Regions from separate parts of the Aeromonas sp. 25-AL00135 genome, predicted to be linked through region 3. Evidence: riboswitches for the same ligand, from Rfam matches in the RefSeq annotation. Region 3 holds a riboswitch; each other region holds the start of a gene.
What was found. Region 3 has a riboswitch for cyclic di-GMP ahead of ACW5XC_RS19665 (glycosyl hydrolase family 18 protein). Riboswitches for the same ligand answer to the same signal wherever they lie in the genome.

Region 1 (3,207 bases), on a different contig from region 3:
CCAGCTCGCTCTGACCATGCTGCTCGGCGGCGAAGGCGCGGATCTCCTCCAGCTCGGCCTTGCCTTGTGGCAGGGATTTGGCCGCCAGGTCGGTGAGGAAGCTCACCACCTGTTCGGTCTTGTCCGCCATCTTGGTGGCCAGGGAGAGCTCGGCATAGTTGGCAAAGCCCAGCAGCTGGGCCAGTTCGCGGCGCAGGGTGAGCAGCTCGCTCATGATGGCGGAGTTGTCCCACTTGCCCGCATTGGGGCCCTGATCGGAGGCACGAGTGGTGAAGGCTTCGTACATCTCGGCGCGCAGCTCGCGGTTGTCGGCATACATCATCACCGGCAGGTAAGAGGGGATATCCAGGGTGAACAACCACCCCTCTTTGCCCTTGAGCTCGGCCATCTGGCGGGCAGCGGCACGCACGCTGTCGGGCAGACCAGCCAGTTCGGCTTCATCAGCCACCAGCTTGTGCCAGCCCTGGGTCGCATCCAGCACGTTGTTGCTGAAGCGGGAGGCCAGCTCGGAGAGGCGGGCCTGAATTTCGCCGTAACGCTGCTGCGCCTCGGCAGGCAGACCGATGCCAGAGAGGCGGAAGTCACGCAGGGTATTCTGGATCTCCTTGCGCTGGGCGCCGCTCAGCAGCGGGAAATCATCGCTCTGGGAGAGGGCCAGATAGGCCTGATAGAGCCCTTCATGCTGACCAACATAGGTCTGGAATTCGGAGAGCAGCGGCAGGCAGGCGTCATGGGCCTCGCGCAGCGCTTCGCTATTGAGTACGGAGTTGAGGTGGCTGACCGGTGACCAGATCCGTGACAGGCGGTCATTTACCTCTTCCAGCGGGGCAATCAGGCTATCCCAGGTATGGGGATCACGCTGGGCCAGCACATCGCTGATCTTCTGCTTGCAATCAGCAATCGCCTGAATCACGGCAGGCTGAACCTGCTCCGGCTTGATCTGGCTGAAAGGGGGCAGCGAATCCATTGTCAGCAAAGGGTTATTCATCCCGGTTACCTCTTGTTTGGTCTTGAACAGACCGCTTTAGCAGCTCTGTATGGCTTTCTAACATGTGGCCAAGCCACGCAATAATCAAGCGGGAATCCGCCGCAACCCTGTACTTTTCCAGCCATTGCGACCCGGATCTCTGCCGTTGCTGCAGTTTTGCCATCAACAGCCAGTAACAGAATGAATCTGTGGGCCTTTTTTGGCTCTTACCGCTACTTTCAAGGGGCAAAAAGTCGCCATTTACCGGCGCCACAGCTGCCAGCCAAGTACCGTCATGCTCAATCATGGAAACGAACAAAATGTGGTGGATGTAACAAATTATCAATATTTTTCAGTTAATTAGAATCAAAACCAACTATTGATTAATTTATTTTCAAGCATCTATCATAGGCAACCTGCCATGCAGGTCACTTGATTCTCTGTGCTGCACAGAAATCGGATGAAAAAGGCAAAGTGACCCGAAAGGGCGCGACGCAAAGCCACCGGTCTAAGGGAAAACACCTATGACAGCGGGGCTGCCCCCGGGGACGTCCGGTCACAACCGACGCCCCATTTGCACCGTACGGAGAGACGATGAACAAACTCAAATTATCCCTGCTTGGCTGCCTGCTCGGCATGGGCGCCCCCATGGCATATGCCGCCAGTGCCGGTCAGGCGATGGTCAACCCCCAGTCCGGCGTAGTGGTTGGCTACTGGCACAACTGGTGTGACGGCTCGGGCTACAAGGGCGGTATCGCCCCCTGCGTCAAGCTCGATCAGGTCAACCCGCAATACAACGTGGTCGATGTCTCCTTCATGAAGGTCTATGGCAGCGATCCCATCCCCACCTTCAAGCTCGACTCGGCCATCGGCATGAGCGAAAGCCAGTTTATCGAGCAGATCGCCGAGCTGAACCGTCAGGGCCGTGCCGTGCTGCTGGCGCTGGGCGGTGCCGATGCGCACATCGAGCTGCGCAAGGGTCAGGAGCAGGCCTTTGCCGACGAGATCATCCGTCTGGTGGAGACCTATGGCTTCGACGGACTGGATATCGACCTGGAACAGGCCGCCATCACTGCCGCCGACAACCAGACCGTGATCCCGGCGGCTCTGCGTCTGGTCAAGGATCACTACCGCGCCCAGGGGAAAAACTTCCTCATCACCATGGCGCCGGAGTTCCCCTATCTGACCCAGACTGGCGCCTACATCCCCTATATCCGCAATCTGGAAGGGTACTACGACTGGATCAACCCTCAGTTCTACAACCAGGGTGGCGACGGTATCTACATCGATGGCATCGGCTGGATTGCCCAGAACAACGATGCCCTGAAAGAAGAGTTCATCTACTACATGGCGGATTCGCTGAGCAACGGTACCCGCGGCTTCTACAAGATCCCCCATGACAAGCTGGTGTTCGGCATTCCGACCAACATCGACGCCGCCGCCACCGGCTATGTGCAGGATCCGCAGAAGCTCTACAACGCCTTCAACCGCCTGAAGAGCGAGGGACAACCGCTGCGTGGCGTGATGACCTGGTCCATCAACTGGGACATGGGCCGCAACGCCGCCGGTCAGTCCTACAACGAATCCTTCATAAAGAGCTACGGCCCCTTCATCCACGATCAGGAGATCACGCCGCCGGTCGACAACGGCAAGCCGGTGTTTAGCGGCCTGAGCGATACCCGCATCAAGCAGGGTACCGCCTTTGATCCGCTGGCAGGTGTCAGCGCCAACGACAAGGAAGATGGCGACCTGACTGGCCAGATCCAGGTGGAAGGCTCGGTAGACAGCCAGCGCATCGGCCTCTACCCCCTCACCTACAAGGTGAGCGATCGCGACAACAACGTCACCGAGCAGGTACGCACCATCGAGGTCTACAGCATGAAGCCGGTGTTCAGCGGTGTCACCGACACCACGCTGGAACTGGGTACCGCTTTCGATCCGATGACCGGCGTCAGCGCCCATGATGAAGAAGATGGCGACCTGACCGCCCAAATCAAAGTCAGCGGCAACGTCGACAGCAGCAAGGTCGGCCGCTACACCCTCACCTATCAGGTGAGCGACAGCGCCGGTCAGCAGGTAACCCAGCAGCGCAACGTGACCGTCAGGGAGCAGGGCGCCGTCTGTGAAAACAGCTGGGATGCCAAGAAGGTCTACGTGGGCGGCGATATCGTCAGCCACAACGGCAAGAACTGGCTGGCAGGCTGGTGGACCCAGAACGAAGAGCCGGGCACCACGGGTGA
Region 2 (3,207 bases), on a different contig from region 3:
GATGTCATCAAGACCTATGTCGAGCTGGAGATGGGGGTCGGCATACTGGCCGACATGGCGTTCGACACCCAGCGCGATCAGGGGCTGGTGCAGCTCGATGGCAGCCATCTGTTTGCCCCCCACACCGCCTGGATTGGCCTCAAGCAGGGGCAGTTCCAGCACAACTTTGCCTGGCAGTTTATCCAGCTCTGCAACCCCGAGCTGGCGCTGGCGGATATTCAGGCCCGCGCCATGGGCAGCGAGCCCGCCCTCGACTTCCAGATTTGAATCGGAAGAGATGACAGAAGGGGAGCCAATGGCTCCCCTTTTGCTATCCGGTGGCGAGTTACTTCACTTCATCCCACGCCATTTGCCAGTGGGAGCCGATGCCCGGCTCGAACTGGGTGGCGGTGGTGGCCCACTGCACGCAGTAGCCGCTGTAGGGGAAGGGCTTGCACTGATAGACCTTGCCATTTTTCGGCTGCTGCACCTTGGTACCGGCGGTGTAGGACTTGATGTTGTTCGGGAAGACGAAGTCATATTCGCCGCTGCTCTGCTCCTTGAACATCAGATCCATGGTCTGCTGGATGGTCTCGCCGCCCGCTTTCGGAGTGGCCTTGATCACCAGCTGGTGGTGACCTGCCTTGAGTCCTTCCAGCGCCATGGTGAAGGTGTGGCTGCTGTCTTTGATATCTGCACTGCTTTCACCCTTGGCGACGCCGCCGTGGTCATAGAGGGTGCTGGTGACGGCCAGATCGCCCTGTGCGGTGACGGTGAAATCGAGGGTTGCCTTGCCGTTGTCCAGCACATAGTCGCTGGCCAGACCGCTGACGCTGATACTGTCCACCACCGGCGGTTGCTGCTGTTGCAGGTCAATCTCGACTCGATCCAGTTTGCTGTCTCGATGCAGATAGACGGGGTTCATGCCGTAGATCGGATTGAACTGGCCATCGGCTCCTTGCTGACCGGCGCGGATCAGGCTCTGTTCGGCGTTGATCTTGCTGGCGAGGGCATGAGCCCAGCTGTTCTTCTGGCCCTGCTCGGCGGTGGTGATGGTCAGTACGGTCTGCAGATCGGGGCGCTCGCCGTTGGCATCGAATACCCGGGTCATCGCCTTGTCACCCACCGCGAGGTCGATGGAGGGGTAGATGGTGCCTGCCTGGCTCCACTCCAGCGGCGGCTGGCTACCATCTTTGAACTTGGCATCGATGATGTTGTAGAAACTGTTGCTGGTGTCGCCCACTTCCCACACGCCGAGGATCACTTGATAACCGGTGCGCTCCGGCAGGATACAGTTATGGGTCACCTGCTTGGGCGGCTGCACCATGTTGCCGTCGATGACGCAGAAGGGGGTCAGGTCGAACGAGGCGCGGGTGAGCGGCTGGTTGGGGTTCCAGTCCTGCTTGGTGAGGTAGTAGCGCCAGTTGCGGGTGACGTGGTTTGCGGTGAATGTCCAGCTGATAGCGAAGGGACCGGGCTGTACTTCACGTTTGGTCCAGCGGTCGCTGGTCTGGATGTTCAGCTCGCTCCAGCGCGGGCTGCCCGCCGAGGCGATTTGTCCATCCTGCGGGCCGGTTTGCGGGAAACCTGATGGCCCCTCCACGCTCTGGGGCTCCCACTGCACGCCGCCACACTGGCTGTTGCCACCGGTTTTGCACAGGTAGTTGCGGCTCTCGGGCTGGCTGATGTAGCCGTGGGCCAGGGCGCTGCCGCTGGCCAGCAGAGCCAGCACCGCTGCGATGTGATTGAGTTGGATTTTTGCTGCCATACATTCCTCTGTTCGACAGATGTGGGCAGTCAGTTGGCCTGGGGATTCCCCGATACACACTTGCGTGTGGCAACCCCGCTATCCTGGACAAAACGTCTGTAGACCGGAGGCTTTGCGTCCCGACCTTTCGGTCAGTTTGCCAAATGACTAGATGATTAGTGATGGGCCAAATGTTCGGCCATCACCATTGTGCACTGCATTGATTCGTTATTTGAAGTTGAATGTTTAAACGCATCATCCAATGGCGCGCAAATCATTCTAAGTGACTGTTTTTAAATTGCTCTCTTATCTGTGAATGGCACCGATTAACGTTGAATATGCCGATAAGATGCATGCTGATTGCGTGTTGTTGGCGTAATAAAACCTGCCAGCTTGGCTGGCAGGTCGGGTGACAAGGCGACAAGGATTGACGTCATCAATGACGGGCGCGCTGCTCGCCTGACGGGGGAGATATGGGAGCCATCATTGGCGCAGTGGAGGACTCCTTGCCCAGTTTGAACACCGCAAGCCGCTCATCCAGGCTGCGGGAGAGACCGGCCAGCAGCTCGCTCTCCTGCGCCAGTTGCGAGGCGGACTGGGACATCTCCAGCGCCGAGTCGTTGATGCCGCTGACGTTGCGGTTCATATCCTCGGCCACCATGCTCTGCTGCTCGGCGGCGGTGGCGATCTGGGTCGCCATGTCGCTCACATGCTGGATGTGGTTGACGATCAGGGTGAGATCCTGCCCCGCCTGCTGGGACTGGTTGACGCTGCTCTCCGCCAGTTTGCGGCTGGTGTCCATGGCATTGGCTGCGGTGACGGCCCGTTGCTGCAGCTGGGCAATGGTACTCTGGATCTCTTCGGTGGATTGGCGAGTGCGGCTGGCCAGCTGGCGCACCTCGTCGGCCACCACGGCAAAGCCGCGGCCCTGCTCACCGGCACGGGCTGCCTCGATGGCGGCGTTGAGGGCCAGCAGGTTGGTCTGCTCCGAAATGGCGCTGATGACAGCGGTCACTTCGCTGATCTGCATCACCCCCTCCTTGAGCTGGTTGACCTGCTGGGTGGCCTGCTCCACCTCGGTAGCCAGCGCCTTGATGCCGTGCACGCTGGCGTGAACGTCGCGGTTGCCGAGCCCGGCTTCTCCGGTCGCTTCCTGGGTATCCCGCGCGGTATTTTCGGCGTGTCCGGCCACATCGGAGATGGTGGCGCTCATCTCGTTCATGGCGGTAGCGAGCTGGGCCAGCTGATCCCGCTGGCTGGTCACCGCCTGATTGGTCTGCTCGGCAGAGGCGGCGATGCGCAGGGCGGCATCCGCCACGTTGCGAGCCCCCTGACTGGCTTCCAGCAGGGCGTGACGGATGGCATCGAGACTCTGGTTGGTGCAGCGGGCGACCACTCCCAGCTCATCCTTGCCCTGTACCGGGATGCTCACCACCAGATCCCCCTTGGCGACCCGTTGCATGGCGTGGTTGATCTGACTG
Region 3 (3,207 bases):
CTCTTCTCCTGGGAGATCGATGCCGACAACGGTGACATCCTCAACGCCATGCACGAGGGGCTGGGCCACGGCGAGGGGACGACTCCACCAGCCAACAAGCCGCCGCTGGCCAATGCAGGCAGTGACCTCAAGGTGACCGGCCCGACCGAGGTGACGCTGGATGGGTCGGCCTCCCACGATCCGGAAAACAGCGCGCTCAGCTACAGCTGGAAGCAGATCTCCGGGCCGCAGGCTGGCTTGCTTGATGCCACTCAGGCCAAGGCCCGCGTTGTACTCGATGCGGTGACTGCCGACATCAATCTGGTGTTCGAGCTGACAGTGACCGATGACCAGCAGTTGAGTGCCAAGGATCAGGTTGTTGTCACCAACAAGGCGCCGCAGGCCAATCTGGCGCCGGTGGTGAGTGTACCTGCTACGGCCTCTGTGGAGGCGGGCAAGCAGGTGACCATCAAGGCGACCGCCTCTGATCCGAACGGTGATCCGTTGACTTATCAGTGGAGTGTGCCGGCAGGCATCACCGCAACGGGTCAGAACAGCGCCACTCTGGTGGTCACCGGCCCGAGCGTCACCAGCGACATCGGCTATGACTTGGGCGTCACCGTCTCCGACGGCGGGCTGGATGCCAGCGCGGCAACTCGTCTGACGGTCAAACCGGCCAGCAGCGGCGGTGGTTGCACGGCAACCGATCCGGATGCGGCCAACTGGCCAGTCTGGAAAGCAGCCAGCACCTATAACAGCGGCGACAAGGTGAGTCACAACCAGCTGGTGTGGCAGGCCAAGTACTGGACCCAGGGCAACGAGCCTAGCCGCACCGCGGATCAGTGGCTGCTGGTGAGCAAGGTGCAACTGGGTTGGGATGCCAATGTGGCCTACAACGGTGGCGAGCTCACCACCCATAACGGCCGTCAGTGGAAGGCGCAGTACTGGACCAAGGGCAATGAGCCCGGCAAACACGACGTCTGGCAGGATATGGGAGCCGCCAGTTGTAAATAAGCATTGAATGGTGGCGGGGCATGCCAGTCATGCCCCGTTTTTTCTCCCCGCTTCGCCACATTCTGGCGGGTCTGCCAATCGGTTTCCCCACCCAGCTTCTCTTTTGTGCCTGCAAAGCGGCCCTTCCGGGCTAGTGATTAATGCTCTCCCCGATAGCTGGCATCTGTGCCACACGCTGCTCTTTGCCAGCCATTGAGGCTGTTGATAAGCCAGATCATCCCGGCCAGTGGCAAGGCATAAATCGTCAAACGAACAAATTTGTCGTATCTGGATAACCGGGTGCGTGAGGGCAATTCGCTGGGCATGAAGACACCTGCTGGCCATGCAAAGCGGCGATTATAAATTCATTAGTTGCGATACAGATGGGTCTTTTGTCGCATATTGTTCTTACTCATTGATTTTTCTCAATTTGGTGTGATGCAGATCAAAAAAATGATGTGAGGTATCTGGTTGGAGGTGATGAGATTAGGTCTACATATCCGGCTGTTTTTTAAACATTAATTTCTTGAAAGTGGGTAATTGTCGGGGTTGGTAACTGGTGGGCTGGCAATGGTCCGATTTGCTTACTTATCAGAATTACCCTACAGTCAATCGGCGATTATTTATCGCCAGAAATAACGTTGTGACAAGGGCAAACCGATTGAAAAGTCGGGACGCAAAGCTTCCGGTCTAAGGGTCAAGACGACCTAGGATAGCGGGGCCACCACAGTAGAATGCAGGCTGCCTTTGCCAAGGGGCGGCCGTTTTTGTGTCACCTGTCGTGTTGCGTTGCCCTTTCGTTTTTCCCATAACGAAACGAAAAGGAAAGCAATATGCTAAGTCCAAAACCTGCACTGCTGGCCATGATGGTCGGCACCCTGCTCGCCTCCGCCGCCGCTTATGCGGCAGCTCCCGGCAAACCCGCCATCGGTTGGGGCCCCACCAAGTTTGCCATCGTCGAAGTCAACCAGTCCGCGACCGCTTATAACGAGCTGGTCAAGGTGAAGGATGGCGCCGATGTGACCGTCACCTGGAATATCTGGAACGGCGATATCGGCCAGAGTGCCAAGGTGCTGCTGGATGGCAAGGAAGTCTGGTCCGGTCCCTCTTCCGCCGCGGGTACCGCCACCTTCAAGGTGCACAAGGGGGGCCGCTATCAGATGCAGGTCGCGCTGTGCAACGGCGATGGCTGCACCCTGTCTGATGCCAAGGAGATCGTGGTCGCCGATACTGATGGCAGCCACCTCGTACCGCTCAAGCCTGCTCTGCAGGAGAATAACAAACCCTATGTCAACAAGTCCGGCAAGGTGGTCGGCACCTACTATGTGGAGTGGGGGGTCTATGATCGCAACTTCACCGTGGACAAGCTGCCAGCCCAGAACCTGACCCATATCCTCTATGGCTTCACCCCGATCTGTGGCGGTGATGGCCTCAACGACAGCCTCAAGGAGATTTCCGGCAGCTTCCAGGCGCTGCAACGTGCCTGTGCCGGGCGCAAGGATTTCCAGGTCGCCATTCACGATCCCTGGGCCGCGCTGCAAAAAGGGCAGGGGTCACTGGTCGCCTGGGATGAGCCCTACAAGGGCAACTTCGGCAACCTGATGGCCCTCAAGCAGGCCTATCCGGACCTGAAGATCCTCCCCTCCGTCGGTGGCTGGACTCTCTCCGATCCCTTCTTCTTCATGCATGACAAAGCCAAGCGTGACGTGTTCGTCGCCTCGGTCAAAGAGTTCCTGCAGACCTGGAAGTTCTTCGACGGTGTCGATATCGACTATGAGTTCCCGGGTGGCGATGGCGCCAACCCCAATCTGGGGGACAAGACCAAAGATGGGGAAACCTATGTGCTGATCATGAAGGATCTGCGCGCCATGCTCGACGAGCTGGAGGCCGAGACCGGTCGCACCTATCAGCTCACCTCCGCCATCGGTGCCGGTTACGACAAGATTGAGGATGTGGATTACAAGGCTGCCCAGCAGTACATGGACCACCTCTTCGTGATGAGTTACGACTACAACGGCGCCTGGAGCAATACCTCCCTGGGTCATCAGGCCAACCTCTATCAGGCCACCAACGGCTCGGCCAACAAGCGCTACAACACTGAGGCAGCGGTGCAGCAGCTGCTGGCGCAAGGGGTCGACTCCGGGAAGCTGGTGATCGGTGCCGCCGCCTACGGTCGCGGCTGGAAAGGGGTGAGCGGATATCAGGGCAACGATCCCTTCACCGGCACCGCCACCG

Region 1: linked by a shared signal. The riboswitch ahead of ACW5XC_RS18255 (immunoglobulin-like domain-containing protein) and the one ahead of ACW5XC_RS19665 (glycosyl hydrolase family 18 protein) in region 3 are both predicted to bind cyclic di-GMP.
Region 2: linked by a shared signal. The riboswitch ahead of gbpA (N-acetylglucosamine-binding protein GbpA) and the one ahead of ACW5XC_RS19665 (glycosyl hydrolase family 18 protein) in region 3 are both predicted to bind cyclic di-GMP.

Annotation. Positions count from the first base shown of each region.
Region 1 covers NZ_JBSTYQ010000022.1:55,859-59,065, forward strand. Annotated here, with positions in the region: gene prlC (oligopeptidase A) at 1-988, opposite strand, end outside; cyclic di-GMP riboswitch class I at 1,426-1,511, shown strand; gene ACW5XC_RS18255 (immunoglobulin-like domain-containing protein) at 1,562-3,207, shown strand, end outside.
Region 2 covers NZ_JBSTYQ010000010.1:12,527-15,733, forward strand. Annotated here, with positions in the region: gene cbl (HTH-type transcriptional regulator Cbl) at 1-267, shown strand, start outside; gene gbpA (N-acetylglucosamine-binding protein GbpA) at 326-1,747, opposite strand; cyclic di-GMP riboswitch class I at 1,813-1,898, opposite strand; gene ACW5XC_RS10880 (methyl-accepting chemotaxis protein) at 2,163-3,207, opposite strand, start outside.
Region 3 covers NZ_JBSTYQ010000029.1:15,262-18,468, forward strand. Annotated here, with positions in the region: gene ACW5XC_RS19660 (glycosyl hydrolase family 18 protein) at 1-993, shown strand, start outside; cyclic di-GMP riboswitch class I at 1,614-1,701, shown strand; gene ACW5XC_RS19665 (glycosyl hydrolase family 18 protein) at 1,806-3,207, shown strand, end outside.